DNA from 4 places in the Erwinia sp. TECH1 genome. Region 2 is predicted to be linked to each of the others. Evidence: predicted binding sites of a transcription regulator. Region 2 holds the regulator's gene; each other region holds the start of a gene.
What was found. Region 2 encodes LexA, which represses DNA repair genes until DNA is damaged. Its sites were predicted from a motif close to TNCTGTATGTACATACAGNA; they were not measured.
Positions count from the first base shown of each region.

Region 1: a site for LexA is predicted at 4,260-4,279, ahead of ACVWZ0_RS08140 (DNA translocase FtsK 4TM domain-containing protein). Genes of this name have one in related genera too.
Region 3: a site for LexA is predicted at 5,540-5,559, ahead of ACVWZ0_RS09720 (metal-dependent hydrolase). Genes of this name have one in related genera too.
Region 4: a site for LexA is predicted at 5,664-5,683, ahead of ACVWZ0_RS13245 (YebG family protein). Genes of this name have one in related genera too.

Region 1 is NZ_JBSRZK010000001.1:1,725,268-1,732,970, reverse strand. It holds gene lolA (outer membrane lipoprotein chaperone LolA) at 1-255, opposite strand, end outside; gene ACVWZ0_RS08140 (DNA translocase FtsK 4TM domain-containing protein) at 428-4,198, opposite strand; gene lrp (leucine-responsive transcriptional regulator Lrp) at 4,318-4,812, opposite strand; gene trxB (thioredoxin-disulfide reductase) at 5,334-6,299, shown strand; gene cydD (heme ABC transporter permease/ATP-binding protein CydD) at 6,448-7,703, shown strand, end outside.
Region 2 is NZ_JBSRZK010000001.1:497,391-505,093, reverse strand. It holds gene pspG (envelope stress response protein PspG) at 1-42, opposite strand, end outside; gene dusA (tRNA dihydrouridine(20/20a) synthase DusA) at 291-1,286, opposite strand; gene ACVWZ0_RS02205 (conjugal transfer protein TraF) at 1,400-2,638, opposite strand; gene zur (zinc uptake transcriptional repressor Zur) at 3,077-3,592, shown strand; gene ACVWZ0_RS02195 (CsbD family protein) at 3,740-3,949, opposite strand; gene lexA (transcriptional repressor LexA) at 4,599-5,207, opposite strand; gene ACVWZ0_RS02185 (diacylglycerol kinase) at 5,305-5,679, opposite strand; gene plsB (glycerol-3-phosphate 1-O-acyltransferase PlsB) at 5,808-7,703, shown strand, end outside.
Region 3 is NZ_JBSRZK010000001.1:2,058,476-2,066,178, forward strand. It holds gene ACVWZ0_RS09705 (MFS transporter) at 1-786, opposite strand, end outside; gene katE (catalase HPII) at 962-3,226, opposite strand; gene ACVWZ0_RS09715 (L-cystine transporter) at 3,374-4,771, opposite strand; gene ACVWZ0_RS09720 (metal-dependent hydrolase) at 4,930-5,520, opposite strand; gene hxpB (hexitol phosphatase HxpB) at 5,897-6,568, opposite strand; gene ACVWZ0_RS09730 (YniB family protein) at 6,733-7,272, shown strand; gene ACVWZ0_RS09735 (fructosamine kinase family protein) at 7,278-7,703, opposite strand, start outside.
Region 4 is NZ_JBSRZK010000001.1:2,802,244-2,809,946, reverse strand. It holds gene ACVWZ0_RS13270 (ATP-grasp domain-containing protein) at 1-94, shown strand, start outside; gene ACVWZ0_RS13265 (MFS transporter) at 113-1,336, shown strand; gene zwf (glucose-6-phosphate dehydrogenase) at 1,828-3,303, shown strand; gene ACVWZ0_RS13255 (bifunctional 4-hydroxy-2-oxoglutarate aldolase/2-dehydro-3-deoxy-phosphogluconate aldolase) at 3,511-4,149, shown strand; gene purT (formate-dependent phosphoribosylglycinamide formyltransferase) at 4,383-5,561, opposite strand; gene ACVWZ0_RS13245 (YebG family protein) at 5,700-6,044, shown strand; gene ACVWZ0_RS13240 (sugar phosphate isomerase/epimerase family protein) at 6,198-7,028, opposite strand; gene ACVWZ0_RS13235 (tellurite resistance TerB family protein) at 7,237-7,703, shown strand, end outside.

The DNA of each region.
Region 1 (7,703 bases), 1.2 Mb from region 2:
TTTGCCATCCGAGATCAGGATGCTTTCGTCCGGCGCGGTCATATGCCAGTTGAAAAGATCGGGACGTTTAACCCACAGCTCGCCTTCGCCATCCTGCACGGACTGGCCGCTGCCGTCGGTGACTTTTTGCTGGAAGCTGGCGTGAAAACTGGTGACTTTATCCAGACGCAGCTGCAGGTCGGAAGAAGCGTCCGCCATAGCGCTGGCAGAGGCAAAAGTAGCAAGCAGACAGCATGTGATAGTGAGTTTTTTCATTTACGACATCCTTATTGAAACTTTTGTATCCCGATTAGCGGGCAGGCTTAACTGTAGCCAGGCAGCAAAGAAAGCAACAGGGGAATAAGCTGATTGCGATAGATCGGAGATGGGGACAAAGCGCTGAAATTCAACGGGTCGGCATAACCGACCCGCTGCTTTTGACAAAATATTACATCTCGTGCGGCGGTGGCGAAAGCACCTCGCGGTTGCCGTTATGGCCAGGCGGCGACACGATACTTTGCGCCTCCATCTGTTCAATGATACGGGCTGCACGGTTGTAACCGATACGGAACTGCCGCTGCACGCCGGAAATAGACGCACGACGCTTTTCTACCACGAAGGCGACCGCCTGGTCGAACAGCGGGTCAAGCTCTTCATCGCCATCCAGCCCCAGCGACGCGCTTTCGCTCTCTTCGCCAGCGGTAATGCTTTCGATATATTGCGGACGACCACGCGCCTTCCAGTCTTGTACCACGGCGTGAACTTCTTCATCCCGCACAAAGGCGCCATGTACGCGCACCGGCATTGAAGAGTTCGGCGGCATATAAAGCATATCGCCCATGCCCAACAGCGATTCCGCGCCACCCTGATCAAGAATGGTGCGCGAGTCGATCTTGCTGGAAACCGTAAACGCAATGCGGGTTGGGATGTTAGCCTTAATCAGGCCGGTGATCACATCCACCGACGGACGCTGCGTCGCCAGCACCAGGTGAATACCGGCGGCACGCGCTTTCTGCGCCAGACGCGCAATCAGCTCCTCCACCTTTTTACCCACGGCCATCATCAGATCGGCGAACTCATCCACCAGTACTACGATGTAAGGTAGTTTTTCGAGCATCGGCGGCGATGTTTCCATACTGTCGCCCGGCTTCCAGAACGGATCGGGAATAGGCCGCCCCATCTCTTCCGCCAGCTTAACTTTTTCGTTATAACCCGCCAGGTTACGCACGCCCAGCGCCGACATCAGCTTATAGCGACGCTCCATTTCGCCGACGCTCCAGCGCAGCGCGTTGGCGGCATCTTTCATATCCGTGACCACTTCGGTCAACAGATGCGGGATGCCTTCATAGACCGACAGCTCAAGCATTTTCGGGTCGATCATAATAAAGCGCACTTCTTCCGGCGTGGCTTTATAAAGCATGCTAATAATCATGGCGTTAACGCCAACGGACTTACCGGAACCAGTTGTACCGGCGACCAGCAGGTGCGGCATTTTCGCCAGATCGGCCACCACCGGCTGGCCTGCGATATCTTTTCCTAACACCACCGATAGCGGCGACGGATTGTCGCGGAACTTATCGCATTCAAGCACTTCACGCATATAAACGGTCTGGCGATGCTTGTTTGGCAGCTCCAGTCCAACGTAAGGCTTGCCGGGGATCACCTCCACCACACGAACCGCTACGGCAGAAAGCGAGCGGGCCAGGTCGCGCGACAGATTGGAAATACGCGCGGCCTTCACGCCAGGCGCAAGATCCAGTTCAAAGCGGGTAATAACCGGCCCTGGAGAGATACCAACCACCTCGGCTTTAACCCGATAGTCGGCCAGGCGGGCTTCCACCAGGCGGGCAGTCTGCTCAAGAGCAAACATATCGACGGGTTCGGCTTCCGCTGGCGGTGCCGTCAGTAGATCCAGGGTAGGCAGCGGCGTGGTTGGTTTCTCAAGCGGCTGCTCATGACGCACCAGGAATGGATGGAACAGGCTATCCTGTGGTTTGACTTCCGGCTGGATTTGTTCAGCCTGGCGTACAGGTTCCTGAGCGGCTGGCTGCCACGCTGGTGCGGCCGGTTGTGCAGGCTCCTGAGCCGCTGGCTGCCACGCTGGCGCGACAGGTTGTACGGGCTCCTGAGCGGCTGGCTGCCATGCTGGCGCCGCCGGTTGTACAGGCTCCTGAGCCGCTGGCTGCCACGCTGGCGCCGCCGGTTGCGCAGGCTCCTGAGCCACTGGCTGCCACGCTGGCGCCGCCGGTTGCGCAGGCTCCTGAGCCACTGGCTGCCACGCTGGTGCGGCCGGTTGTGCAGGCTCCTGAGCCGCTGGCTGCCATGCTGGCGCGGCCGGTTGTGCAGGCTCCTGAGCCGCTGGCTGCCACGCTGGCGCGGCCGGTTGTGCAGGCTCCTGGGCCGCTGGCTGCCATGCTGTCGCGGCAGGCTGTATGGGCTCCTGAGCGGCTGACTGCCACGTTGGTGCAGCCTGTTTTACAGGTTCCTGAGGCTGGCTGTGCTGCTGCCACTGCGCAGCGGGCCTGCTCTGTTGATTTTCAGGCGGCAGCGTAAACAGCGGTTCGCCTGCGCCATCATCAACCAAATCTTCTTTAGGCGAGAAATCAAATGCGCCACCGGTATCCAGCGTGGAGGCAGGTGCGCTTTGCTGCGGCTGTCCATAACGCTGGCTTTGCTGTCCGGCAAACTGACGGGCAAGCTCGGCCTGATGACGCGCTTCCTCTTCATCTTCCTCAGCGCTTTCTGCTACAGGCGCGCTGTTTGCTGCGCTATCAGGCTCAGCGTAACGCGCCTGCTGCTGAGCGGCAAAAGCGTCGCGCAGATGGCTTTCATCCTGGCCCGGCTCTTCCGCCCCTGTTGGCGCAGAAGCCTGAAGACGCTGCTCCTCTTCTTTCGCTTTTTCTTCCGCTATACGCTGCGAAGGCAGCTTAATACCATAGGAAGCCAGCTCGCGACGCGTAGGCAGCTTAACCGGATTCGGCCGCGGCAAAGCGGGGCCAATACCCTGCTTGACCTGCGGATTAGCCGGAGCCGCCTCGCTGGTGGCGCTGAAGCCTGGCATAAACGCCGTGGAGGCGGCGGCAGATTGCGCCGCGCTGGCCAGATCCTGTGCGACCTGCTGCGGCTGAGCCGGCTGCGTCGTAGAGAAATCGAAAGGTGAGGCATCCGCTTCCCGCCAGTTGCCCATGCGGGGAGCATCATCTTCATCAGCGACAGGAACCGATGGCGCAGGCGTTTCCGCCGGCATCTCGAAGCGATAAAGTTCAGGCTCTGCCGCTGCTGACGGCGTGGAAACCTGTGCAGCAGGCTCGGCCTGTTGCTGAGCGCTCCCGGGCGCTACAGTAACCGTGGAAGCCGGCGTTGCTGTAGTTGCGGACGCTACCGGCGCCACAGGTGCTGCCGTGGAAACCGTCTGTGCAGCGGCAGCGGCTGCCGTCGGGGCTGCCGCAGGCTTGCTCAGCAGCGGATCGTTGTCGTCCTCTTCGGCCGTTGCCGGCACTGCCAGCAGGATATCGTCTTCATCATCGTAGCGGGCACGCTGCTTCGGAACCGGTTTTTCATCCGGCTCATCGTCATAATCATCATATCTGTATTCGTCACTGCGCGAACGCCCGCTGGCGAAAGTCAGCACGCCCATGACAGCCGCGCCAATTTTTTCAGCGATGGTCAGCCAGGACCAGCCGGTATAAAGCGTCAGACCGGCCGCCCACACGCACAGCAGCGTCAGGGTGCCGCCTGCGGCGTTAAACCATGGCGCCATCGCATTGCTGAGCAGGCTGCCAATTACGCCGCCGGAAGCAAAATACCAGATATCGTCAGCGTTTAGCGCCGCCAGGCCGCATGATGTGACCACGAGCGCCAGTACGCCGATCAGGCGCAGCGCCACCGCAAAGTAATCAATGTAATCCTGCGAATGCCGCTGGCGGAAGGTGATCCAGCATAGTCCGAGGATAACCGCAGGAATGGCGTAGGCCATCACGCCAAAAATGAAGAACAGCGTATCTGCCAGCCATGCGCCAATGCCGCCGCCCAAATTATGGATGGGTTCATGCCAGGCAGTTTGCGACCAGCTGGGATCGGAGGGGTTAAAGCTCAACAGCGCCACCATCAAATAGACGGCAAAAAGCGCCACAACAATCAGTAACGCTTCAAGCAGGCGACGACCGCTGCTCAGCGACTGTAGGGAAACATCTTTATCTTCTGTATATTCCTGGCTCAAGAGTACTCTCCAGGTGCCTGTAAACAATGGAGGCAACAGCGTCGGGCAGGCCCGACGCTGAAACTGTATGAATTCACAGGAGTGTACCGAAACCTATCAGGTTTTGCACCTGCCCTGTGTTACCGCGTCTTAATGACTAAGCGGTTACTTTGTTTCACTTCTTCCATGACCACATAGGTCCGCGTATCGTTTACGCCAGGCAGGCGCAGCAGGGTTTCACCCAGCAATTTACGGTAGGCGGACATATCCGGCACGCGCGTTTTCAACAGGTAGTCGAAATCGCCTGAAACGAGGTGACACTCTTGAGTTTCCTCAAGTTTTTGCACTGCGGCGTTAAATTGTTCAAACACGTCGGGCGCGCCACGATTCAGAGTAATCTCAACAAATACCAGCAGCGAGGCATCCAGATAGTGCGGATTCAGCTGGGCGGTATAGCCAAGGATAAACCCCTGTCTTTCAAGACGACGAACGCGCTCAAGGCATGGTGTAGGTGATAAACCTACGCGTTTGGAAAGCTCGACGTTAGAGATACGTCCATCCTTTTGCAGTTCGTTAAGGATATTACGATCGATTCTGTCGAGATCTTTTCCAGGCCGTTTTTTATTGTCTACCATTATTATTGTCTCTCTTAATGCCTTCCCTTTGCCTGCCACACCCTGAACGAAATCATTATCGCAGGGTTGTTCTAAGTGAAGTCTGGAGCCTGTTGCGGTGTTATCACGCCCATCCGTATGACGCATGTTGTCTGTCCACACCATGCGTCATGACCAATGACAGACTGAGTTTATTGAGCCGGATGTCCCAAAACAGGAAAAATCTGTCTTGTAAGCTCAAATGTCCTCTGCTTCCCCCACTGTTTTCGCAAAAGCACAGCCGATTGTCAAAGTAAAACAACCAAAATCAGTACAACATGCCAGATGTTGCGCTGCATGACTGTTTTATAATGAAAAAATTTACTCATTGCACCATTTTACAGCGCGTTTCGCCCTGCTTTGGCGCAGTGGTGCCGTTGCTCCCTAAGGGAAATCGGTTAAACCTTTTGCAACCATCGCTAACAAAATCGCAGAACGCTTTTGTTGCCGACCTAAATTCCCTACAATCGCAACATAGTTGGCAGCTAAATAATGAGGGTCTCATGAGCACGGCCAGACACAGTAAATTACTTATCTTAGGTTCCGGCCCCGCTGGATACACGGCGGCTGTTTACGCAGCGCGCGCTAATCTCAACCCCGTGCTGATCACCGGGCTTGAAAAAGGCGGCCAGCTGACCACCACCACGGATGTGGAAAACTGGCCCGGCGACCCGCACGATCTGACCGGTCCGGGTCTGATGGAACGTATGCATGAACATGCGGTAAAATTTAATACTGAAATTATCTTCGAGCATATTCACAGCGTTGATTTACAGCATCGCCCTTTCCGTTTGATCGGCGACAGCGGTGAATACACGGCAGATGCGTTGATTATTGCTACCGGCGCCTCCGCTCGCTACCTTGGCCTGCCTTCTGAAGAAGCGTTTAAAGGCCGCGGCGTTTCAGCCTGCGCAACCTGTGACGGCTTTTTCTACCGTAATCAGAAGGTAGCCGTGATCGGCGGCGGCAATACGGCCGTAGAAGAAGCGCTGTATCTGGCGAATATTGCGTCGGAAGTGCATCTGATCCACCGTCGCGACAGCTTCCGCGCAGAGAAAATCCTTATCGATCGCCTGATGGAAAAAGTGCGTAACGGCAATATCGTGCTGCATACCAACCAGACGCTGGACGAGGTCATGGGCGATCAGATGGGCGTCAGCTCGCTGCGCCTGCGCTCCACGCTGGACGAGTCGCAGCAGGAACTGAGCGTTGCCGGTCTGTTTGTTGCTATCGGCCACAGCCCGAATACGGCGATCTTTAAAGATCAGCTGGATCTGGAAAACGGCTACATCAAAGTGCAGTCAGGCCTGCACGGTAATGCAACGCAAACCAGCATTCCGGGCGTGTTCGCCGCAGGTGACGTTATGGATCATACCTATCGTCAGGCGATTACCTCTGCCGGCACCGGCTGTATGGCCGCGCTGGATGCGGAACGCTATCTGGATGGTTTAGTTAAAGAATCTCAGTAATCGTTACTGCTTTGATGCGATCTCGGTAAAGGCGACCTGTTAAGGTCGCCTTTTTATTTTCTGCGCTGTACCATTGCTCGCGATTACCCTTACTAAGGGCATGGCATTGCAATTTTACCTGCCCCAACGCGCGGCATATTGGTACAGCATGGATAAATTCCGACAGCAACAGCTCCTTTCCTGGCTAAAAAAACAGCGTATCTACGGCAATTTCTGGTTCAGACTATCGCTGCTAATCGGCATGGTCGGCGCGCTGCTTATTGTTTACCAGGCCTGGCTATTGGCTACCCTGCTGCAAGGGCTGATCGTTGATCATCTTTCTCGCGATGCGCTTCTTCCGCAATTTATTCTGCTGCTTTCCTGTTTTGTGCTGCGCGGCGTATTTCTGTGGCTGCGTGAGCTGGCCGGGTTCGCTTCGGGCCGGGCCATCCGGGAGAAACTGCGCCGCGATATTCTGGACAAGCTGACTAAGGCTGGCCCCGCCGTTATCCAGGGTCAGGCTGTCGGAAGCTGGACCACGCTTTTGCTGGAGCAAATTGATAACCTTCAGGATTACTACGCGCGTTATTTGCCGCAAACGCTGCTGGCCGCGCTCATCCCCTGCCTAATCCTTGCTGTTCTGTTTCCCGTAAACTGGGTGGCAGCGCTGATCCTGCTGCTGACGGCTCCGCTTATTCCGCTGTTTATGGCGCTGGCCGGTATGGGCGCGGCCGACGCTAACCGGCGTAATTTTCAGGCCCTTGCTCGGCTCGGCGGCTATTTTCTCGACCGCCTTCAGGGCATGGAAACGCTGCGGCTGTTTAATCAGGCCGACGCGGAAACCGATCGTATTCGCACCGCTTCGGCCAGCTTTCGTCAACGAACCATGGAAGTACTGCGGCTGGCCTTTCTCTCCTCGGCCGTACTGGAGTTTTTTGCTGCCGTTTCTGTAGCAGTGGTGGCGGTCTATTTTGGTTTTTCCTACCTCGGCGAGCTGAACTTCGGCCATTACGGCACCGGCATCACGCTTTTTGCCGGCTTTCTGTCGCTTATCCTTGCGCCGGAATTTTTTCAACCGCTCAGAGAGCTGGGCACGTTTTATCATGCCAAAGCGCAGGCTACAGGCGCCGCTGACGCGCTGGAGAAATTCCTGACAGCGGAACGGCTTCAGGCATCATCCGGCACGCTGACGCCCAACGTTGAGCAAGGTATGACGCTTACCGCCGCTGATTTGCGGATTATGACGCACGAGGGGATAGAGCTTGTCGGGCCGCTCAATTTTACCCTTAACGCAGGGAAAAGAGTGGCGCTGATTGGGCGAAGCGGCGCGGGCAAAACCTCTTTGCTGAACGTCCTGGCCGGGTATTTGCCCTATCAGGGATCGTTGAAAATAAACGATACGGAGCTGCGTGATATCCTGCCGTC
Region 2 (7,703 bases):
CAGCAGCATGACAAAAAAGCCAAGCACGAAAAAGATTTCCATCAGCGTTCCTCCCGTTAAAGATGCTGTAGCACTATTACAAGATCCGTGCCAGAAATGCAGTTCATCTAAAGCTTTGAATTTAATGAGAAAGGATAAAAGAACCGCACGGAGGGCCTGGTCAATATCGCTATTACCTGGCGCGATATTGACCAGGTAATAGCGAGCCAGCAGCAGGCCGTGCTTTACAGGCGGTCATTCGAGGATTTCTGCCGGCCGCCGCTTACTGATAGCGCCTTTGGCCCGACGGCTTATACCGCTGTCGGTACCTTGTCGGCCACCAGCGCCAGCGCGGCTTCCAGCGTCTCTACGTTCGCACCCGGCTTGTGGGCATTTTCACTCAGATAACGACGCCACTGGCGTGCGCCAGGGATCCCCTGAAACAGCCCCAGCATATGGCGAGTGATATGGCCCAGGTAAGTTCCCTGCGCCAGTTCGCTTTCAATATAAGGGTACATTGAGCGCACCACCGCCACCGGATCGACCGCAGGACGATCGCAGCCAAACAGCTCCCGATCAACCTCTGCCAGCATTCCCGGATTTTGATAGGCTTCGCGGCCTACCATCACGCCATCCACATGCTGCAAATGCGCTTTGGCTTCCGCCAGCGACTTGATGCCGCCGTTAATCGACAGCGTCAAATGCGGAAAATCACGTTTCAGTTGATAAACGCGCTCGTAGTCCAGCGGCGGGATCTCGCGGTTCTCTTTCGGGCTGAGGCCGGAAAGCCAGGCTTTACGCGCATGGATAATAAACATGTCGCAGCCGCCCTGTTCCGATACCTGACGGATAAAATCGCAGAGAAACTCATAGCTGTCCTGCTCATCAATGCCGATACGGGTTTTTACCGTGACCGGAATCGACACGCGATCGCGCATGGCCTTCACCGCGTCCGCCACCAGCGCGGCTTCTCCCATCAGGCAGGCGCCGAAGCGTCCGTTCTGCACGCGGTCGGAAGGACAACCGACGTTCAGGTTGATCTCGTTATAGCCGCGAGCCTGCGCCAGTTCGGCACATTGCGCCAGCGCAAGCGGATCGCTACCGCCAAGCTGCAGGGCGACCGGCTGCTCCTGCTGGTTCCAGGCCAGATAGTCGCCTTTGCCATGAATAATGGCGCCGGTGGTCACCATCTCAGTGTAAAGCAGCGCCTGACGGCTCAGCTGACGGTGAAAGTAGCGGCAGTGGCGGTCGGTCCAGTCCAGCATTGGCGCAACGGAAAAACGGTGGGCAGGTAAATTTTGGGTCATAAAGCGCAAAGACTCTGATTAACAAATGACGATAATGTGCGCAATGATAGCATGACTGCCCGCAATCGCTAAACGGGCTGTAAGGGCGCACGGTGATGCGCCCCTGAGAGAAATCAGAACGTGAAGTTAAGCTGGGCTACCGCGCCCCAGGTATTGTCATTGCCCCGCATTCCGGCCAGGTCCAGATGCACCTTGTTAAACGGCGACACGCCAAAACCGGCGGTGACCACGTTGGTATCGTTAGACTTCATATCCGCACGATAACCTGCACGCAGCTGTAGCCAGTCCAGTACGCGATACTCCGCGCCCACGCCTGCATACTGGCTGTCTTCCACCGTTTTAAACCGTTTGGTCGGCGTGGCGTCCACATCCAGCGCCGCCGTCAGCCGCTCGGTATGATAAGAGACGCCAGGCGTCACTACCGGGCGGATCTGGTAAGTATCCTTGTAGCCGTTCACTTCGCGGGTATCGATATCGCGGGCAATCAGGTTCTGCGCGCTGACGCCCAGCGTCCAGTTATCGTTCAGATCGGTCGCCGCACCGGCATCCATGTTGAAACCGGTATTGGAATTTTTATAGCGCCCTTTGGTGAAATCCGACTTGTCGTAGTTATAAACGGAGGCGCTATAGTTATAGAGATAAGTCTTCTGGATCTTCGGCGTGATGCCAAACGAAACCGGATGACCGGCAATATTGAACTCATGCGCCACGGCAACGCCGTAGTCATAAACTATGGCGCCGCGTCCCAGCGCTGACGAGGTCAGCGAGTCCTGCGCGCCCGGCCGTGGAAAATCGGTGCCGTCGGCAATGCGCTGCAAATAGTCGATATCGCCCTGGCTGACGTTCGCCGTCACGTGCGCCGTACCGTAAGCTTTCGCCACAAAGGCAAAAGGCAGCACTTCGTTCGGCACGGTCACCGCCACGGCCGCGCCTGCCGTAGCCCAGGCTTTGTTGCCCTTGATGCCGCGCAGCTGGCTCGCCAGATCGCCGGCCGCCGCCCGCACGCGTGGATAATTCAGGCTGATGGGATCCTGCTCGGCAATGTCCTGATAGCGGTCAACGCTGTCGCTCAGGTCATCCACTTTATCGATGAGCTTGTGCTTATCCGTCAGCTGCGCGCCAGCGGCCGGAAGAATAATACTGACATCGTCTTCCGGCTGGGCTTTCGTCATCAGCGCCGGGTTAGCCAGCACCGCCGTGCCATAGGTTGAAGAGGCTACGCCCGTGCCACCCATCGCATCGTTGCGAGCGTCGTAGTAGTTGCCAGCGGCCAGAGCGCTTAGCGGAGCCAGAAACAGCACGGGAAATACAACCGGTCGGGTGAATCTGTTCAGCTTAAATTTTTTGACCATTTACTTCTAACCCTTCAACAAAGGAGACAGCGCCTGAAGCGCGACAAGTGTGATTGTCCGTATAATGGGCCGAACGGTGCTAAGTCATTAGCCTGAACTAAGTCAAATTACCGGGGCTTTTCTGCTCATTGCACGGCTTTTAATCTGCTAGCTGGCTTGAAAATAAGCCGTGTTTTCAACGTCTGCTGTGGAAAGGTTTACAAATATTTAAGTAAATGTAGCCAAAACATTTCAGAGTGCAACCGTTATTGACGGTCTTCTTTAGTAATGAATGGTACAACGCAGTTGATGACAAAGGTGAGCTTCCGCTCTTCGGATTTGACTGAAATTTTTTGCGGGCATAGCGATGAAGGGAGACGCTCAGGCGGGAAGCCGGAAGCGCGGCGTTTTTATCGGCGCTGTGATAATATAACGTGCTAAGCCAGCCTGGGGAGATCTATGAACATTAACAGTCCTGAAAATATTCTGTCGCAGGCGGAAGCTATCTGTCAGCAGCGCAACGTCAGGCTGACGCCTCAGCGTCTGGAGGTGCTGCGGCTGATGAGCCAGCACCACGGCGCGATCAGCGCGTACGACCTGCTGGATCTGCTGCGCGCCAGCGAACCGCAGGCCAAACCGCCCACTATCTATCGGGCATTGGACTTTCTGCTGGAGCAGGGATTCGTGCATCGCGTGGAGTCCACCAACAGCTATGTCGTCTGCCATCATTTCGAAGAGCCTGCGCATACCTCGGCGATGCTGATCTGCGACCGCTGCGGCGGCGTAGCGGAGCAACATGCGGAAGGCGTGCAGGATATTCTGAAGTCCTTGTCGCGGGCAGCGGGCTTTGCGCTGACCAACAGCGTGATTGAAGCGCACGGATTGTGCCAAAGCTGCGTTGAGGTGGAAGCCTGCCAGCATCAGGATGCGTGCCAGCACGATCATACGCTTGGGACAAAAAAGCGCGGTCGTTGAAACGGTCAACCATCAGAATAATTTAAGCGGCGGGATCGCGCCAGACAAAACAACAAGGGCAGCGCCAGAAGCGCTGCCCTTGCTTTAGAAGGCTATCCGGAGAATCGGCCCTGGCAGTGCCAGTCAGCCTTTCCGGAGGCTATCTTATCAGAAACGATGGTTATTGCTGGTTTCCCAGTCGCCCAGCTCTTTCTCAGCCTGGTCTTTGGTGTAGCCATAACGTTCCTGAATTTTACCGACCAGCTGATCGCGTTTACCTTCTACGACGGTCATGTCGTCATCGGTTAGCTTGCCCCATTTTTCTTTAAATTTACCTTTTAACTGTTTCCAGTTACCGCCGGCTTCGTCTTTATTCATCTTGTTTCTCCTTAACCTTAGGTGATAACAGCTTATCGTTACAGCAAAACCGCTGACAGCAACATAAAACGCTGCCCAAATGCTTAACGTACAGATAATTGTAGTAGAAGATGGCAGGTTTGCACGGCGAGGCGGCGTATTTTTCTAAAAAAAAGCGAAGCGGCACGGGCCGGGCAGCAAAAATCGCGCGGGCTCGGATACTTAAGAAGCGGGAGAACAGAAGCGCTGAGGCGATTTTTCCAGTTCGATCGGCGGGGTTCGGGAAAAGACGGATGCAAACAGAGAGTAACTGCCCATACGGAATGCCAACACACAATAAACGCCAATGCGGAATACCAACAGGCAGTAAATATCAGCGTGGGATACGAAAAGACAATAAACGCTAAATACGAACAGGAGCGGGCATCGATATATGTCGGACAGAACTACGATGGCTTGCGCTCCACAGGAGACATTCAGGCACGGTCAGACAATATGCCAGGCGCAGACAACAACCGAAGGCACGGTCAGACAATATGGCAGGGGCAGACAGCAGAAGGATTCAGACAATATGAGAGGTGCGAAATAAAAGCCGTAGGCGATACGCCCGCCGGTAGAAGCAAGCCTCTGCGTCATCGCAACGACGCAGAGGCGGCACGGCGTCTGGCTATTACAGCCAGCTACCGTTGCGGATCACGCCGACGGCAAGCCCTTCGATAGAGAAGGTATGCTCACGCAGATCCACCACAATCGGCTGGAACTCGCTGTTTTCCGGCAGCAGCTGCACAATGTTGCCCTGCTTTTTCAGGCGCTTGACGGTGACTTCATCATCAATACGCGCTACCACGACCTGGCCATTGCGCACGTCCTGGGTTTTATGAACCGCCAGCAGGTCGCCATCCATAATGCCGATATCCTTCATCGACATGCCGCTAACGCGCAGCAGGAAATCCGCGCCCGGCTTAAACAGATCGGGATCGACCTGGTAATGGCCTTCGATATGCTGTTCCGCCAGCAGCGGTTCGCCTGCCGCCACGCGGCCAATCAGCGGCAGGCCATCGACTTCTTCCATCATCAGGCGGATACCGCGTGATGCGCCGGAAACGATCTCGATAACGCCTTTACGCGCCAGCGCCTTCAGGTGTTCTTCAGCCGCATTCGGGGAGCGGAAGCCGAGCTGAGCGGCAATCTCTGCCCGCGTCGGCGGCATGCCGGTCTGGTTAATATGCTGGCGAATCAGGTCATAGACCTGCTGCTGCCTTGCCGTTAGTGCTTTCATCCCGCCCCCTGGTTGTTTATACAGTCGACTGTGAGTATATACAGGTATTTCGTCAATGAAAACCTCAAGCCGGATAAAAAACCATGGTGATAGCTATTTAGCCCGGCGGCTGGTGAGAAAGCAGAATCGACAGCCAGACAAAAACCGCTAACAGAATAGCTAACAGCACGGCAGCTGAGCCCATATCTTTGGCGCGCCCGGAAAGCTCGTGGAACTCATTGCCCAGCCTGTCGACCACGGCTTCTATCGCGCTGTTGAGGATTTCCACAATCACCACCAGCGCGACGGAGCCAATCAGCATGACTCTGGCCAAAGGCGTCACGTCCAGCCAGCAGGCGATAATAATCGCCACTACCGCCGCAACCACTTCCTGGCGGAAAGCCGCCTCGTGTTGCCAGGCCGCCCGTAATCCTTTCCAGGAATACCCCGCAGCTTTAATGATCCGCGTTAAACCCGAGGCGTTATTTGCCATAATCAGGGAACCCTTTGTTCTGTTTAGCGTCAATGTCAGGGTAGCGCACATTTTGCAACACCACAGATCTCATGCAAGGATTCTGGTATGCTTGCGGCGCTTTGCTAACAAGAGGCTTTATGTTGTCTATGTCAGGTTGGCGTAACTTATATTACAAATTATTGAATTTACCGGTAAAAATGCTGGTAAAAAGTAAAGCGATCCCTGCCGAGCCGGTCGTTGAGCTGGGGCTGGATACGTCGCGTCCTATTATGTATGTGCTGCCATACGATTCAAAGGCCGATTTGCTGGCGCTGCGTGAGCAGTGTCGCAAAGAGGATCTGCCCGATCCTTTAGACCCGCTGGAGATCGACGGCACGCTGCTGCCCCGCTACGTCTTTATTCATGATGGCCCGCGCGTATTTCCTTATTACGCGGCCAATCCGGAATCCGTAAAGACGTTTCACGACTATCTGGATCTCCATCGCAGCAACCCGCTGCTGGACGTGCAGATGGTGCCCGTCTCGATTATGTTTGGTCGGGCGCCGGGGCGTGAAGTTCAGGGCGAAAGCCAGCCGCATCTGCGCGTGCTGAACGGCATTCAGAAATTTATCGCCGTCCTGTGGCTGGGCCGCGACAGCTTTGTGCGTTTCTCGCCGATGGTGTCGCTGCGCCGTATGGCAACCGAGCACGGCACCGATAAAACCATCGCCCAGAAGCTGGCGCGCGTGGCCAGAATGCACTTTGCCCGTCAGCGCCTTGCCGCAGTCGGCCCGCGTCTGCCTGTGCGTCAGGATCTGTTCAACAAGCTCTTACAGTCCAAGGCTATCGCCAAGGCCGTAGAGGACGAAGCGCGCAGTAAGAAAATCTCCCATGAGAAGGCGCAGCAGAACGCCATTGAGCTGATGGAAGAAGTTGCCGCGGATTTCTCCTACGAGGCAATCCGTCTGACCGACAGGATCATGGGCTGGACGTGGAGCAAGCTCTATCAGGGCATCAACGTCAACGGCGGCGAGCGCGTGCGTCAGCTGGCGCAGGACGGCCATGAAATCGTTTACGTGCCGTGCCACCGCAGCCATATGGATTACCTGCTGCTCTCCTACGTGCTTTATCACCAGGGCCTGGTGCCGCCGCATATCGCTGCGGGCATCAACCTGAACTTCTGGCCGGCCGGCCCGATTTTCCGTCGCCTGGGCGCGTTCTTTATTCGCCGCACGTTTAAGGGCAACAAGCTCTACTCCACCGTTTTCCGCGAATACCTGGGCGAGCTGTTCACCCGTGGCTATTCCGTGGAGTACTTTGTGGAAGGCGGCCGTTCCCGTACCGGACGCCTGCTCGATCCGAAAACCGGCACGCTGTCGATGACCATTCAGGCGATGCTGCGCGGCGGCAACCGCCCGATTACGCTGGTGCCGATTTACATCGGCTACGAGCACGTCATGGAAGTTGGCACCTATGCCAAAGAGCTGCGCGGCGCGACCAAAGAAAAAGAAGGCTTTATGCAGATGGTGCGCGGGCTGCGCAAGCTGCGCAATCTGGGCCAGGGCTACGTCAACTTCGGTGAACCGCTGCCGCTGGTGGCTTACCTGAACAAGCACGTGCCGGAATGGCGCGACGCTATCGATCCGATCGAATCCCAGCGTCCGGCCTGGCTGACGCCAGCGGTCAACGATATCGCCCAGCGCGTCATGGTGCGGATCAATAACGCGGGCGCGGCCAACGCCATGAACCTGTGCGTTACCGCGCTGCTGGCTTCCCGTCAGCGTTCGCTAACCCGTGAGCAGCTGGTGGAACAGCTGGACTGCTATATTCAGCTGCTGCGCAACGTGCCTTATTCGCCGGACGCCACCGTGCCGGACATGACGCCGGAAGCGCTCCTGGATCATGCGCTCAGCATGAACAAGTTCGAGATCGAGCAGGATAATATCGGCGAGATCATCGTGCTGCCGCGCGAGCAGGCGGTGCTGATGACCTATTACCGCAACAACGTTCACCACATGCTGGTGATGCCGTCGGTGATTGCGGTAATTTTGATGCAGCATCAG
Region 3 (7,703 bases), 1.6 Mb from region 2:
ATATTTCGGGCCCCAGGTGACCAGGGTAAAGGTGACATACAGGAAAGAAAAATAGCCCAGCGCGTTGCAGACCAGCGTGCGGCTGGTGAAAAAGCGCCACCACGGCAGGCGCGGCCCGGCGGTGCTTTGCTGCTGGCCCTGCATAATCAACTCGCGCTCCGCCTGGCTGGCGCGCGGCTGCTGCATCGGGCTGTCGGTGAAAATTCGCGCGAAAATCACCATAGCGATCAGCGAGAAAACGCCGAGCAGGATAAACATCAGCCGCCAGTCGTTGGTCAACAGCAGCAGGCCCACGGCGATCGGTGCCGTCAGCAGCGCGCCTACCTGGGTGCTGAGTAAGCCGATGCCCAGCGCCATGCCGCGCTCGTTATCGGGCGCCCAGTGCGCGATAGCTTTGTTCATCAGCGCATAGGCCGGGCCTTCGGCAAAGCCGAACAGGATGCGCATTACGGCAAAGCCCATAATGGCCGAGCCGCCAAACAGCGCCACGCCCAGCTCTCCCGCCCAGGCGGTAGCGATCTCCAACAGCGACCAGAGCACGCCCGCCAGCAGCCAGACTTTTTTTGTGCCCAGCCGATCGGCCAGAAACCCGCCGCAGAGCGAGCCGAACAGATAGCCAAAGCCGAAATAGCTCAGCACCACGCCCAGCTCCGTTTTGCTGAAATGAAATTCCGCAGAAATGGCGTTTGCCGCGAAGGAGAGGGCGCCGCGATCGATATAGTTGATCAGCGCGATAAAAAACAGCATGGCGAAAATGCGGTAGCGATAGCGGGTGTCGACTCTCATGGATCTTCTCCTGAACAACGAGTGGTATCAGGAAGAAGCAAGTTCAGTGCCACAGTGTAGAGATCGGATAAGGCGCGGGCGAAAGGCGCTTTATGCGCGCTAATCGGCAGGAGATGCCAAATAAAAAGGCGCAGCCGCTACCGGCTGCACCTTCAGTGAACAAACGAACGGCGGATTAAGCCGGAACGCTTAGCGCCTTCTGGCTGCGCGACCAGACGCGGTGCGCGGCCATCGCGGCCAGGAACTCGCTCATCAGCACGCCTTCGGCTTTATCATCTTCGATGACGCCTTCCTCACGCTCGCTGTCGCCCAGACCGAACTGCGATTTGAAGCGGCGGGCGTCGCCGCTCAGGCCAATCACCTTCAGATGCTTATAGGCTTCCAGCAGGAAGTAACGGGCGTCGCCGCTGAGCAGCAGCGCGTCGATATTGCCATCCGGCACGATCACCGCATCAAAGGTCAACGACGGCAGGCCGCTAAAGGTAGCGTCGATAGGCAGATTAGAACCGTCGTCGGCACGAACCTGGCCCATATGACGCGCCAGCAGCTTGGCGTGCACGCCCTGCGCCTTCAGCTCCTGCAAGATTGCCAGCACGTCTGCCGCTACCACACCGTCGCTGATCAGCAGCGCCACCTGGCGGCCTTTGATCGAGCCACTTGGCACGGCATAAAGGCTCAGGCTGGCATCTTTTTTCAGGCCGTTAACGTCTTTCGGCGGCGCGGTATGCATCTTCTCATCGGACAGCGCGATGCCCAGATTCTCCGCCACGCCGTTAGCCAGCGACACGTCGATACGCACCAGATGATCCACGACGCGCTCGCGGATATAGGCGCGAGCCACCTTGCTCAGCTCAAAAGAGAAGGCGTCAATAATGTGCTGCTGCTCAACAGGCGTCTGGCTGTTCCAGAACAGGCGCGGCTGCGAGTAGTATTCGCCGAAGGAAGGGCTGCGCTCGCGCACCTTGTGGCCTTCAATACGCTCCTGATAGCTTTCAAATCCACCGCGATGCGGAGCCGGCGGCGTTTCGCGCGGCCAGTTATCGTTGATGGAATTTGGCTCGTAATTGGCCGGGTTGGTATCGATATCCGTACGGTGCATCCCCTGACGCTGGAAATTATGGTAAGGGCAGGTCGGACGGTTAATCGGAATTTCATGGAAGTTAGGCCCGCCAAGACGGCTGATCTGCGTATCGGTATAGGAGAACAGACGGCCCTGTAACAGCGGATCGTTGGTGAAATCCAGGCCGGGAACGATGTGGCCGGGATGGAAAGCAACCTGCTCGGTTTCGGCAAAGAAGTTGTCCGGATTGCGGTTCAGCACCATCTTACCGACCAGCTGCACCGGCACCAGCTCTTCCGGGATCAGCTTGGTGGCATCCAGCAGGTCAAAATCGAATTTGAATTCATCTTCTTCCGGGATCAGCTGTACGCCCAGCTCATATTCCGGATAGTCGCCCGCCTCAATGGCTTCCCACAGATCGCGGCGATGGAAATCGGGATCGCGGCCGGTGAGTTTTTGTGATTCGTCCCACAGCAGCGAAGCTTTGCCCGCGACCGGTTTCCAGTGGAAGCGCACAAAGGTCGCTTTGCCCTCGGCGTTAATAAAGCGGAAGGTGTGAATGCCGAAGCCTTCCATCGTGCGGTAACTGCGCGGAATGCCACGATCGGACATTGCCCAAATCACGTTATGCAGCGTTTCCGGCTGTAGCGAGACGTAATCCCAGAAGGTGTCGTGCGCGCTCTGGCCCTGTGGAATTTCATTGTGTGGCTCGGGTTTTACCGCATGCACGAAGTCCGGGAATTTGTGCGCGTCCTGAATAAAGAACACCGGCGTATTGTTGCCGACTAAATCGAAAACGCCTTCATCGGTATAGAACTTGGTGGCCCAGCCGCGAATATCGCGTACGGTATCCGCCGAGCCTGCGCCGCCCTGAACGGTAGAGAAACGCACGAAAACCGGCGTCTGCTTTTCAGGATCGCGCAGGAAATCCGCCTTGGTGATATCGCTCATATCGCGATAGGGCTGGAAATAGCCGTGCGCCGCTGAACCACGGGCATGGACAATACGTTCAGGAATGCGCTCGTGGTCAAAATGGGTGATCTTTTCGCGCAGGATAAAATCTTCCAGCAGCGTTGGGCCACGAGTACCGGCGCGCAGCGAGTTCTGGTCGTCAGCGATGCGCGTACCCTGATTGGTTGTCAGCGGGAAATTCTCGCCGCCTTTACGGAAGGTTTCCAGCGCGTCCAGCTTGGCGTTACTGGTCTCGGGCGCTTTCAGGCTGCCGGGCGCAGTAGGCTGCTTGCCGGGCGGCGTTGGCTCAGAAAGCGGCTTATGCGAGCCATCGGCGGGTGCCAGCGAATCCATTCCCGGCTTTGCGGAATCAGGCCCGGTTAACGGGGCATTATGGGTGATTTCCTTGTTATCGGTTTCTTTCGACATGCTCACTTGCTCCTGTGATGTGTGTTTCTAACCATTAACTATAGAACAGTGCGCGAGGTACGCCCGGAAACCGAAGGGTTATGTTTAGCAGACAATAAAAAGGGCCGCTGAGCGGCCCCTGAACAGGTTGCATAAACAACGTTTTGCTTAACGATGCGCCAGTTCGGCTTCGCTGTCCGCTTCCGCGTCCAGCAGAGATTTATCGGTTTGTTTCAGCCACTGGCTGGTCAGCATTCCTGCCGTCATCGAACCGTTAACGTTAAGCGCGGTGCGGCCCATATCGATCAGCGGTTCGATCGAAATCAGCAGCGCCACCAGCGTGACCGGCAGGCCCAGCGTTGGCAGAACGATCAGCGCGGCAAAGGTCGCGCCGCCGCCCACGCCCGCTACGCCGGCAGAGCTTAGCGTAACGATGCCAACCAGCGTGGCGATCCAGACCGGATCGAACGGGTTAATGCCTACCGTTGGCGCAACCATCACCGCCAGCATGGTGGGGTACAGCCCGGCACAGCCGTTCTGGCCGATAGTGGCGCCGAAAGAGGCTGAGAAGCTGGCGATCGATTCCGGAATGCCAAGGCGGCGGGTTTGCGCTTCCACGCTCAGCGGAATGGTCGCCGCGCTGGAGCGGCTGGTAAAAGCAAAAGTGATAACCGGCCAGACCTTGCGGAAGAAACGCCTGGGATTGACGCCGTTAACGGAAAGCAGCAGCGCGTGCACCGCAAACATAATCGCCAGGCCCAGATAAGATGCAATGACAAAACTGCCCAGCTTAACGATATCCGCCAGGTTAGAGCTGGCGACCACTTTGGTCATCAGCGCCATTACGCCGTAAGGCGTCAGCTTCATAATCAGACGCACCAGCTTCATCACCCATGCCTGAAGCACGTCGATGGCGGCCAGCACACGCTCGCCTTTCGGTTTGTCGTCACGCAGTAAATGCAGGGCGGCGACGCCCAGGAAAGCGGCAAAAATCACCACGCTGATAATAGAGGTCGGATTGGCCCCGGTCAGATCGGCGAAAGGATTTTTCGGCACGAAAGAGAGCAGCAGCTGCGGCGCGGAAAGGTCGGCCACTTTACCGATATAGTTAGACTGTAGCGCAGACAGGCGCGCGGTTTCCTGCACGCCCTGCACCAGGCCGCTGGCGTTGAGCCCAAAAAGCCAGGTAACAAAAACGCCCACCAGCGCGGAAATCGCCGTAGTGAACAGCAGCACGCCGATAGTCAGCACGCTGATTTTGCCCAGCGACGACGCGTTATGCAGACGGGCGACGGCGCTGAGAATCGAAGCGAACACCAGCGGCATGACGATCATCTGCAACAGCTGTACGTAGCCGTTGCCGACAACGTTGAACCAGCTAATGGATTCTTTCAACACCGGGTTATCGGCACCGTAAATAGTGTGCAGGATCAGCCCAAACAGCACGCCTACAACCAGGCCCAGCAGCACTTTTTTCGCCAGGCTCCAGCTGGCGTTGCCGCTTTTAGCCAGTAGCCCCAGCAGCAGAATAAACGCCGCCAGGTTTGCAATTAATGGAAAATTCATCCCCAGATCTCCTTTTTTGACGAGGCATCAGCGGCCTCGTCAGTGAGCTATTTTTATTGCGCATCGGATACGCGTTGGGGGCGATGGTAGCAGCTCGCGGAGAGACGCCCATATAATCAAAAGGAATAGTTTATAATTTATTGAACGATATCGGTGACTTATTGCGCTACCTGGTGATTTATAAAACGCGTAACGCTGTTTTGCACCTGATCGATCATCTGCAGGGGCCAGCTTGCCGCACCAAAAGAGGGCGACCCGGTCGGGAACCATAGCGCCAGCGCAACCAGCGTCAGGCAGAGCATTCGCTCCATCTGGTTGCCGTTGCGGCTGTGCAGCAGCGGCAGGCGAAAACGCCAGCGGCAGGGCCACAGCAGCGGCACGCCGGCAGGCGTAAGCATATCGGCGACAATATGGCTGAGGTAGCCCAGCACCATGCCCTGAAAGACATCGGCAGGCAGCACCCATTCCTGCGGCAGTTTTAGCTGAAGCAGCGCCACGCCACCGATTACGGCCAGCAGGCTGTGGGTAAAGCCCCGATGCCCAAAGGCGCGTGCAATGGGCTGCGACAGCCAGCGAAAACGCTGACCAAGGGTAGAGCGCGGGTGATCGATATCCGGCAGCAGGCAGGTAAGCAGCGTGGCGGGAATAACGTGCCACCAGTCGCCATCACCAAGAACGGGCGTCAGGTCGGCGCGCTTGGCAAAAATCGCGCTGGCGATAGCAAAAATAACGTGGCCTTCGGCCGTCATGGAAAACGCTCGGTAACTGAACTGTCAATGCATCCAGTATAGGGGATATATACAGTAGAATAAATATGTGACGCTGTAACGAAAGGTTAATATTTCCTTTACGTCTGCGCGTTGAGCATGGATAAGAAAACGTAGCGGTTCCAGTTAGTATAAGCGGTTAAGCGCCGTAATGGCATCAATACTCTTGATTAAGGGGCTGGACGCGCAAAGGTCTTCCACCGATTACAGATTTCATTGCCGGGTAGAAAATAGCGAAAGGCTGTATCTGCCTGTTAACATTCAGCTGACGGGAAGCAGCAGGGTCAGCATTTCATTCTGCTTAAAGAAGCCGTACCGCCCGGCCAGTTTACGGCAGGGCGGAAAGCGGACACTGATGTTACTTGCCAAGCAGATGCCTGCTGCCCAGCTCGGTGAGCGAGGCCAGTTTGACGTCGGCCAGCGCCCAGCGCGCATCGTCGGCATAAACGGCCGCAGGCACCACGATTGAGCGCATCCTTGCGGCTTTGGTCGCAATCATACCGTTAACGGAGTCTTCCAGCGTAACGCAGTTAAGCGGATCGATGCCGAGACGGGTGGCCGCGTCCAGATAGACCTGCGGATGCGGTTTGCTGTACGGCAGCGATTCTGCCGAGGCCAGCACTTCAAAATAGTGACGCAGGCCGAACATCGCCAGCACCTTTTCCTGCATAAAAAGCGGCGAGGCGGAAGCCAGCCCAATTTTCAGCCCTTCCGCCTGGCACAGTTTCAGCGCCAGCTCCACGCCGGGCAGCAGCGGCCGCGTCTCCTCGATTAACGTCAGCGCGCGGGTAAGTATACGCTGCGTGACTTCCTCCTGCGATGGCCCGATCCAGGGCAGCGTTTCATACCACATGCGCACAACCTGATCGATGCGCAGGCCTACCGTATCCGGCATCTCGCTTCTGCGGGAAAGATCGACATCCAGCGTAGCGAAAACGTCCAGCTCCGCGCGTTCCCATAGTGGCTCGGAATCAATTAGTAATCCATCCATATCAAAAATTGCGGCTAGCACTGGACGTGAATAAGACATAATGCGGCTCCGTTAGCAGTTTTCTGACACCTTAACATGAAGTTAACAGCCAGAGCATTGCGCGCGTTAATTTGCCTTTCCGCTTACGGGCACACTTTTTTCAGGCACATTTTGCCTGGCGAGGGTAAACTTACAGCCCTCACAGCATAAGGACAGGAGAAAGCATGACTTATCAACAGGCTGGAAGAGTCGCGATACTAAAGCGGATCGCCGGCTGGATTATCTTTATTCCGGCGCTGATTTCCACGCTGGTTTCACTGATGCGTTTTTTGGAAGTGAGTCGTGAAAAGCGCGAAGGGATCAATGCGGTAATGCAGGATTTTTCTCACGTGATGATCGATATGATCCGCTTCAATACCGGCTTTTTAAACGCCTTTTGGCATAATTCACCGGTGCCGGATTTTAACCAGGGCGGCAACTGGCTGTTCTGGCTAATCTATATACTGATTTTCGTCGGGCTGGCGCTACAGGCCTCCGGCGCCAGAATGTGGCGACAGTCCCGGCATCTGCGTGAAGGCATTGAGGATCAGATGATCCTGGAAAAAGCGAAAGGTGAAGAAGGGCGCAGCCGCCAGCAGCTGGAAGAAAAAATCGTGGTGCCGCGCCACACCATTTTTCTGCAGTTTTTTCCGCTGTACGTGTTGCCCATCCTGATAGCCGTTGCGGGCTATTTTGTGCTTAAGCTGGCAGGCTTTATCAGCTGACGGCCCTACGCCGGACGGGCAAATTGTTTGCCCGCCTCCGCCTGGTCCAGCAGGGCGCCGACCGCCCGCTGGGCTTCCTTCAGCCATTCGCCGCCAAAGACGTTTGCCCGATTAAGCAGATAGTAGAGCTGATAAACCGGCTGGCGCTGCTGGTAATCGCGAGGCAGCGGCCATACCGACTCATAGCCTTCCATAATCTCCTGCGGCAGCGCCGGAAACCACGGAAGCATCGCCAGATCGCACTCTCTGTCGCCCCAGTAACAGGCCGGATCGAACACGCAGGGCCCTTCAGCCGCCGTCGCGCAGTTTGCCGGCCAGAGATCGCCGTGCAGCAGCGAAGGCTGAGGGTGATGCGAGTCGAGCAGCTCCCTGGCGCAGCGCACAATCAGATCGATATCGCCATACTGTACGCCTTTTTCCGCCGCGAGCTG
Region 4 (7,703 bases), 2.3 Mb from region 2:
GCCGGGCGAAACGCAAAGTGAAACGCTGTTTACCCGACATCTTGAAATGGCAAAAACGCTTTCAGCGCAAACTTTTATAACGGAATCTGTGTAACAGAGTAAAGGAGTCGTTTTGGGCGCTTTTAATTTTCATAAATTCATCATTAGCAGAGGACTGGGCGCCCTTTGCGATCAGTTTCTGATGTTCGCCGTTCCTTTGGCTATCCTTAAATCAACCGGTTCGACCAGCCTGTCTGCTTTATCATTTGTTATCGAGTGGATACCCCGAGTGCTGTTTTTTCCGATTGCCGGAAGTTTACTGCAGGGGAAAAACTTCAAAAAAATATTTTTGTCGTTAGATGTCTTCAGATGCGCAGCCCTGGCGGCTGCTTTTTTACTGGTTAACATCACCGGCATATTTGCCACGCTGACCACGCTGATGGCCATCATGTCTCTGTGTTACGTCCTGAATTTTGTCTCGATCGAGTCCATTATACCGGCCAATGTTCCACGTGAAGAGTATGCCAGAGTGCATTCCAGGATACAGACGGTAGAGCAATTTTCACAGATCCTTGGGCCAGCCATCGCCATTGTTATTTATAGCCACGCACACGTAAATGGCATTCTTTTAATCTCGGCCGCGCTGTTTTTGCTGTCGGCCGCGAACCTTTTAACATTATCTATTGCCTCGCCTGAATCCGCAGGAGTGACTAAGGTCAAAGATATCCTGCGCTCTAATCGCGAAGCCTTTGTTTATCTTTTCGAAGACAAGAAAATTATTTATCTGTGCACTATGACATGGATTGTCAATATCATTTATGGCGTGGTTTTAGCTATCTCTCCGGCCGTTATCCTTAAGCATTTTAAGCTGGAGTCGGGAGCGTTAGGCCTGATGCAAAGCGTTGCGGCTTTAGCGTCAGTGCTGCTTTTTTACCTTATTCCTCGGTTGACGCTTCGCTTCAGCGTGACGCTGATTGGGCAACTTTCACTGTTAATCATATTAGCGAGCGGCCTGTTTCTTGGACTGGCAGGTAATTATTATGCTTACGTGGCGCTTTATGCGCTTCTGAGCGCCTTTGACGGAGGCTTCAGCGTTTATATCAGAATTATGCGTAGCACGATTATTCCTGCTGCAATTTTGTCCAGGGTAATCGGCGTGGTCGGCATGTTGAATTTGCTTTCTATTCCAGTAGGCGGCCTCGCCGTAAGCCTGCTCTCTGAAAAGACCACGCTGCAGAACATCATTCTACTGGCCTTTGCGCTCTCGTTTGTACTGACCATAGTCCTGCTTTTTGTTGGTCGACTAAAGTTTGGCTATAAAAAATATTTCCCTCAGGTGCCAAAAGAGGCGAGCTGATATTTTGCCATCGCTGATGCTCGCGTTCTGCAAGGGGGAAGGTTTAGCTCTCTTCGCGACATTCTGGATACTGCTGCATGGCGGATTATGAAAAGACTGGCGCAACTTCTGTTGTAACTTTAAACAGTGACAGTGCTTTTTTACTATCTGTTTCGTCGATTTCTTTTAAAGGCGAAATCGATGATTTTTTGCTGCGGTAAAAAGCGTTAGTTAACTGTCGTTGAGCTGCTTTTCGCTGATTTTAACGCATTATCCTCGTTATATTCCGTGTGCTTCTGGTCGGAACGCTTAGTAAGCGAGCGGAAATTTTAAGCACAAACTGCCTGTGTATTGGGCGGCAAAAAGCTTTGAGACTGGCTACTCTGTGCTGGCGGGGCGTCGCCAGGTTTACGCCGACCCGGCAAAAGCAGTACATTGTATTGAAAGAAAATTAAAAGCCTGACCGCGCTGGGATCCGCCGGTCGGGTTTATCCTGCAACGAGGAGAATAGAATGGCGGTTACACAAACAGCCCAGGCATGCGATCTGGTGATTTTTGGTGCCAAAGGCGACCTTGCACGCCGGAAACTGTTGCCTTCCCTGTACCAGCTGGAAAAAGCCGGACAAATCCATGAAGAGTCACGCATTATTGGCGTGGGCCGCGCGGAATGGGATAAAGCGGCTTATACCAAAGTCGTTCGTGAAGCGCTGGAAACCTTTATGAAGGAAACCATCGACGAGGCGCTTTGGGATAAGCTGAGCAGCCGACTCGACTTCTGTAATCTGGACGTTAATGACGCGGCCCACTTTACCAAACTGGGCAAAATGCTTGACCAGAAAAAGCGCGTCACCATCAACTACTTTGCTATGCCACCGGGAACGTTCGGCGCCATCTGTAAAGGTCTGGGCACCGCTAAACTGAACACGCAGCCTGCACGCGTCGTGATGGAGAAGCCGCTGGGCACCTCGCTGGAAACCTCGCGCGAGATCAACGATCAGGTGGGCGAATACTTCGAAGAGAACCAGGTTTTCCGTATCGACCATTATTTGGGAAAAGAGACGGTACTGAACCTGCTGGCGCTGCGCTTCGCCAACTCGCTGTTTGCCTCTAACTGGGATAACCGCACCATCGATCACGTGCAGATTACCGTGGCGGAAGAGGTGGGTATCGAAGGACGCTGGGGTTACTTCGATAAAGCGGGCCAGATGCGCGATATGATCCAGAACCACCTGTTACAGGTTCTGACCATGATTGCGATGTCGCCGCCGGCCGATCTGACCGCTGACCGTATCCGCGATGAAAAAGTCAAAGTGCTGCGCTCGCTGCGCCGTATCGACCACACTAACGTGCGCGATAAAACCGTGCGCGGACAGTACACCTCCGGCTTTGTGCAGGGCAAAAAAGTCCCTGGCTATCTTGAGGAAGAAGACGCCAACAAATCCAGCAATACCGAAACCTTCGTCTCTATTCGTGTCGATATCGACGACTGGCGCTGGGCTGGCGTGCCGTTCTACCTGCGTACCGGCAAGCGTCTGCCGACCAAGTGTTCGGAAGTCGTGGTTTATTTTAAAAACCCGGCGCTGAATCTGTTTAAAGATTCCTGGCAGGAACTGCCGCAGAACAAGCTGACCATTCGTCTGCAGCCGGATGAAGGGGTGGATATCCAGATCCTGAATAAAGTACCGGGGCTGGATCACAAGCACAATCTGCAAACCACCAAACTGGATCTAAGCTTCTCGGAAACCTTTAACCAGTCGCACCTGGCCGACGCCTACGAGCGTCTGCTGCTGGAGACGATGCGCGGCATCCAGGCGCTGTTTGTACGTCGCGACGAGGTGGAAGAGGCCTGGAAGTGGGTCGATTCCATCATGGAAGCCTGGGCGGCCGATAACGAAGCGCCTAAACCGTATCAGGCCGGGACCTGGGGGCCGGTTGCCTCAGTCGCGATGATTACCCGCGACGGCCGTTCCTGGAACGAGTTCGAATAAAACGCTCGACTAACCCGCTTCGGCGGGTTTTTTTACGCCTGGCGTCGGCCTGTAAAAAATTGAACCGCAGTTTCAAAAATATCTTTGGCGCATGGACGCACCCGCTCATAATCCTGTATGGTAGCAGACGATCACTTTTCGGACGCCGCGCGCGTCGTTTTTGCCCGCCTTATTGAAGCAGGCAGGCCTGACAGGAGAAGCAGGACGATGAGTAACTGGGAAACAAGCGCTGAAAAAATTCTTACCACCGGGCCGGTCGTACCGGTCATCGTAGTCAACAAGCTGGAACATGCGGTGCCGATGGCGAAAGCGCTGGTCGCGGGCGGGGTGAAAGTGCTTGAGGTAACCTTGAGAACGGCCTGCGCAATGGATGCGATAAAAGCGATGATCGCAGAAGTGCCTGAAGCCATCGTCGGCGCGGGCACGGTGCTGAACGTGCAGCAGCTGCGGGAAGTGACCCAGGCGGGCGCGAAATTTGTTATCAGTCCCGGCATCACCGAGCCGCTGCTACAGGCTGCCGTGGAAGGGCCAATCCCGCTAATTCCGGGGATCAGTACCGTATCTGAGCTGATGGCCGGCATGGATCACGGCCTGCGCGAGTTTAAATTTTTCCCGGCGGAAGCCAACGGCGGCGTGAAAGCGCTCCAGGCCATCAGCGGACCTTTCCCACAGGTTCGCTTCTGTCCGACCGGCGGCATCTCTCCGGCCAACTACCGGGACTATCTGGCGCTGAAAAGCGTGCTGTGCATCGGCGGTTCGTGGCTGGTGCCGGCGGATGCGCTGGAAGCAGGGGATTACGATCGCATTACGCAGCTGGCTAAAGAGGCGGTAGCAGGCGCGCGCTAATGCCGTTCAGAGCGTAAAACTAAAAAAGGATGGCTGGCGGCCATCCTTTTTGCTGAGGCGGGTACAGCGCCGGCCGCCAGCTTTACAGAGGCGGGAGCGCATCAGCCGCTGATTTTACGCTAACGATGCAGAAGCGCGCACAGCGTCAACCGCTGACTTTTACGCCAGCAGCGCAGAAGCGGGGCAGCATCAGCCGCAGATTTTACGCTAATTATGCAGTAGCGCGCACGGCGTCAACCGCTGACTTTTACGCCAGCGGCGCAGGCGACAGCACGCTGCACGGCCTCATCAATATCGTCACCGGTTGCCAGCGCAACGCCCATGCGACGTTTGCCCTGAACTTCCGGCTTGCCGAACAGACGAAGCTGCAAGCCCGCGCCAAGTACCGTATCCAGATTGGCGAACTGCACGTTATCGCTGCTCAGTTCCGGCAGGATCACCGCCGAGGCCGCCGGGCCATACTGGCGGATGCCGCCAACGGGCAGGCCAAGAAAAGCGCGGACATGCAGCGCAAATTCCGAAAGATCCTGAGAAATCAGCGTTACCATGCCGGTGTCGTGCGGGCGAGGGGAAACCTCGCTAAACACCACTTCATCCCCGCAAACGAACAGCTCCACGCCAAACAGCCCGTGCCCGCCCAGTGCGATAACCACTTTCTCGGCAATCTGCTGCGCGCGCTGTAAAGCCAGCTCGCTCATCTGCTGCGGCTGCCAGGATTCGCGGTAGTCGCCATCTTCCTGGCGGTGGCCAATCGGCGCACAGAAGTGGATCCCGTCGGCAGCGCTGACGGTCAGCAGCGTGATCTCAAAATCGAACTTCACTACGCCTTCCACTATCACCCGGCCTGCACCGGCGCGTCCGCCCTGTTGGGCATATCCCCATGCGGCAGCAAGCCCTGCGGCCTCGCGGATAAAACTTTGCCCCTTGCCGGAAGAGCTCATGACCGGCTTCACGATGCAGGGAAAGCCAATTTCCTGCGCGGCCTGATTAAAGTCCGCCACGTTGTCGGCAAAGCGATAAGAAGAGGTCGGCAGCGCCAGCTCTTCTGCAGCCAGGCGGCGGATACCTTCGCGGTTCATGGTCAGACGAGCGGCGCGAGCCGTCGGCACCACGCGCTGCCCCTGTTTTTCCAGCTCAATCAGCATATCGGTAGCGATGGCTTCGATTTCCGGCACGATATAGTCCGGACGCTCCTGCGCCACCAGCGCTTTCAGCGCCTCGCCATCCAGCATATTGATTACGTGACTGCGATGGGCGACATGCATCGCCGGTGCATCGGCATAGCGATCCACCGCAATGACTTCAACGCCCAGACGCTGACATTCCAGCGCCACTTCTTTACCCAGCTCGCCAGAGCCAAGCAGCATTACACGCGTTGCCGCAGGACGCAGCGCAGTACCAAGAGTTGTCATAAATCTCTACCTGATTAGAGGAAAAAATGCGGGCGCAGTATAAACGAAAACGATTGCGTCTTCATCCGATTTCCGGGCTTGAGAAAAATTCCCGGCCTGATATACTGTATAAAAATACAGTTAAACGAGGTGGGCACTATGGCTGTTGAAATCAAATATGTTGTCGTCAGAAAAGGTGAGGAAAAGATGACTTTCGCCAGTAAGAAAGAAGCCGACGCTTATGACAAAATGCTGGATATGGCCGAAGTGTTCTGCGACTGGCTGAGCGCTGCGCCATTGGATATGGATGAAAATCAGCGCGAGGCGTTGGGGATGTTCCTGTCGGAAAACAAAGATGCCGTGCAGCATATCCTGCGTACCAGCAAAATGCCGGAAGCGGAGTCCTCCCGTCCCGTTGCGTCAGTCGCTGCGTTAACCGCTGAGGATGCCGATGCCGATGCGGAAGAGAAGAAGCCCAAAGCGGGGCGCATTAAAGCAGCCTGAGGCGGTCTCGTCTGTAGTATGTGACGTTGTGGCTTGTTTACCAGCCCTGTCGCTACCAGATGCCCTGATAAGAGGGCGTTATCAGTAGCAGCCTGTCCTCGGACAGGCTTTTTATCTTTCTGTTTAGCGTTTACAGACCACAGCTTTTCAGGTTCAGGCGATTGTCGCCTGCGCACAGCAGCGTTTCAGCGCGTGCATGGCTTCTTTCGCCGCATCGGAAGGCGAGCGCTGTTTAATCTCATCATTAAAGACTTCCAGCCCAACCGGCCCGCTGTAGCCTTCCGCTTCCAGATAGTCCAGCAGCGTATAGAGCGGGAAGTTGCCCTGGCCCGGCAACAGCCGATGGTGCCTTGCCGTTTCCACCAGTTCGCTGCCGGAAGGCAGCGTGGCTAAATCGGAAAGCTGTACCAGGAAAATTTTGTCCATCGGGATGCCGTTTAAGTCGGCCACGGTTCGGTTGCGTACAAAAATATGGAAGGCATCCACGACCAGGCCCAGATTAGGCTCGTTAATACGCTGTACCAGCTGCCAGGCGGCGGCCGTAGTATTGATATGGGTGCTCCATGCCATCGCCTCAAAGGCGACCCGCAGCCCACGCTTTCCCGCTTCCTGCGCCAGCCAGCGAATATCCTCTTCTTCACGCCCGGCGATACACTCTTTTTGCGTAGAGGCTGGCGTCAGCAGGGTGGTGGCGCCCAGCGCCGCCGCTGTCTCCATCATTTTCAGCGCGTCGCGGCGTTTTTCCTCGCGCTGATCGTCCGGTGCGCCGTCAAAATCCAGCAGCACCTGGTAATCCGTCAGGGCAAGCCGCTGTTCCTCAAGCAGGCTGGCTACAGCCTGAGGCGTACCTTCAGCCGGGTCCACATCCTGCCGCCACAATTCCAGCTGGCTGAAGCCAGCCTGAGCGGCGGCGATAATTTTCTCTTCCGTTGTGCCGCTCAGTAAAACCGTATTAATAAAAAGTGGATTATGTTGAAAACGCATCCTGTTCCCCTTAAAGCTCAATAGCAAAAAAATGGACAGAGAGCCGGTAAACGGTCCGACCTTTTGACTCTCGCCTGCTGACAAGTATAGCGACCTGTGCCGATTCGCCAGCCTCATCAGCGCGCTAAAGGTTTTCCAGGCTTTGCCTGACTTGACGCTTCCTGACGTTAGCCGCTCTATGCTGGTTTTTTTACAATAAGGAGAGCATATGACTAACTGGCTGCAACAAATTCAAACCGTGTTAGGGAAAGGCAAGGGCGGCGGCGAGGGCCTGAGTAAAATGCTGGCGCCGGGCGCTTTAGGCGGCCTGGCCGGGCTGCTGATCGCCAATAAATCTTCCCGTAACCTGCTGAGCAAATACGGTAAAAACGCGCTGATTATTGGCGGCAGCGCGGCGGCGGGCGCGCTGCTCTGGAACAAGTACAAGCAGCGCGTCAGCGAAACGCATCGTGAAGAGCCGCAGTTTGGGCAGCAGGCCACCGCAGTGGACAGACGCGCGGAGCGGCTGGTGCAGGCGCTGGTGTTTGCGGCAAAAAGCGACGGGCATATTGACGGCGAAGAACGTAAGGCCATCAATGAGCATATTCATCAGACGGGGCTGGGCGCGGAAGGCGAGCAGCTGTTGCAGCGCGCTATCGATATGCCGCTGGATCCTAAAATGCTGGCGCAGGATGT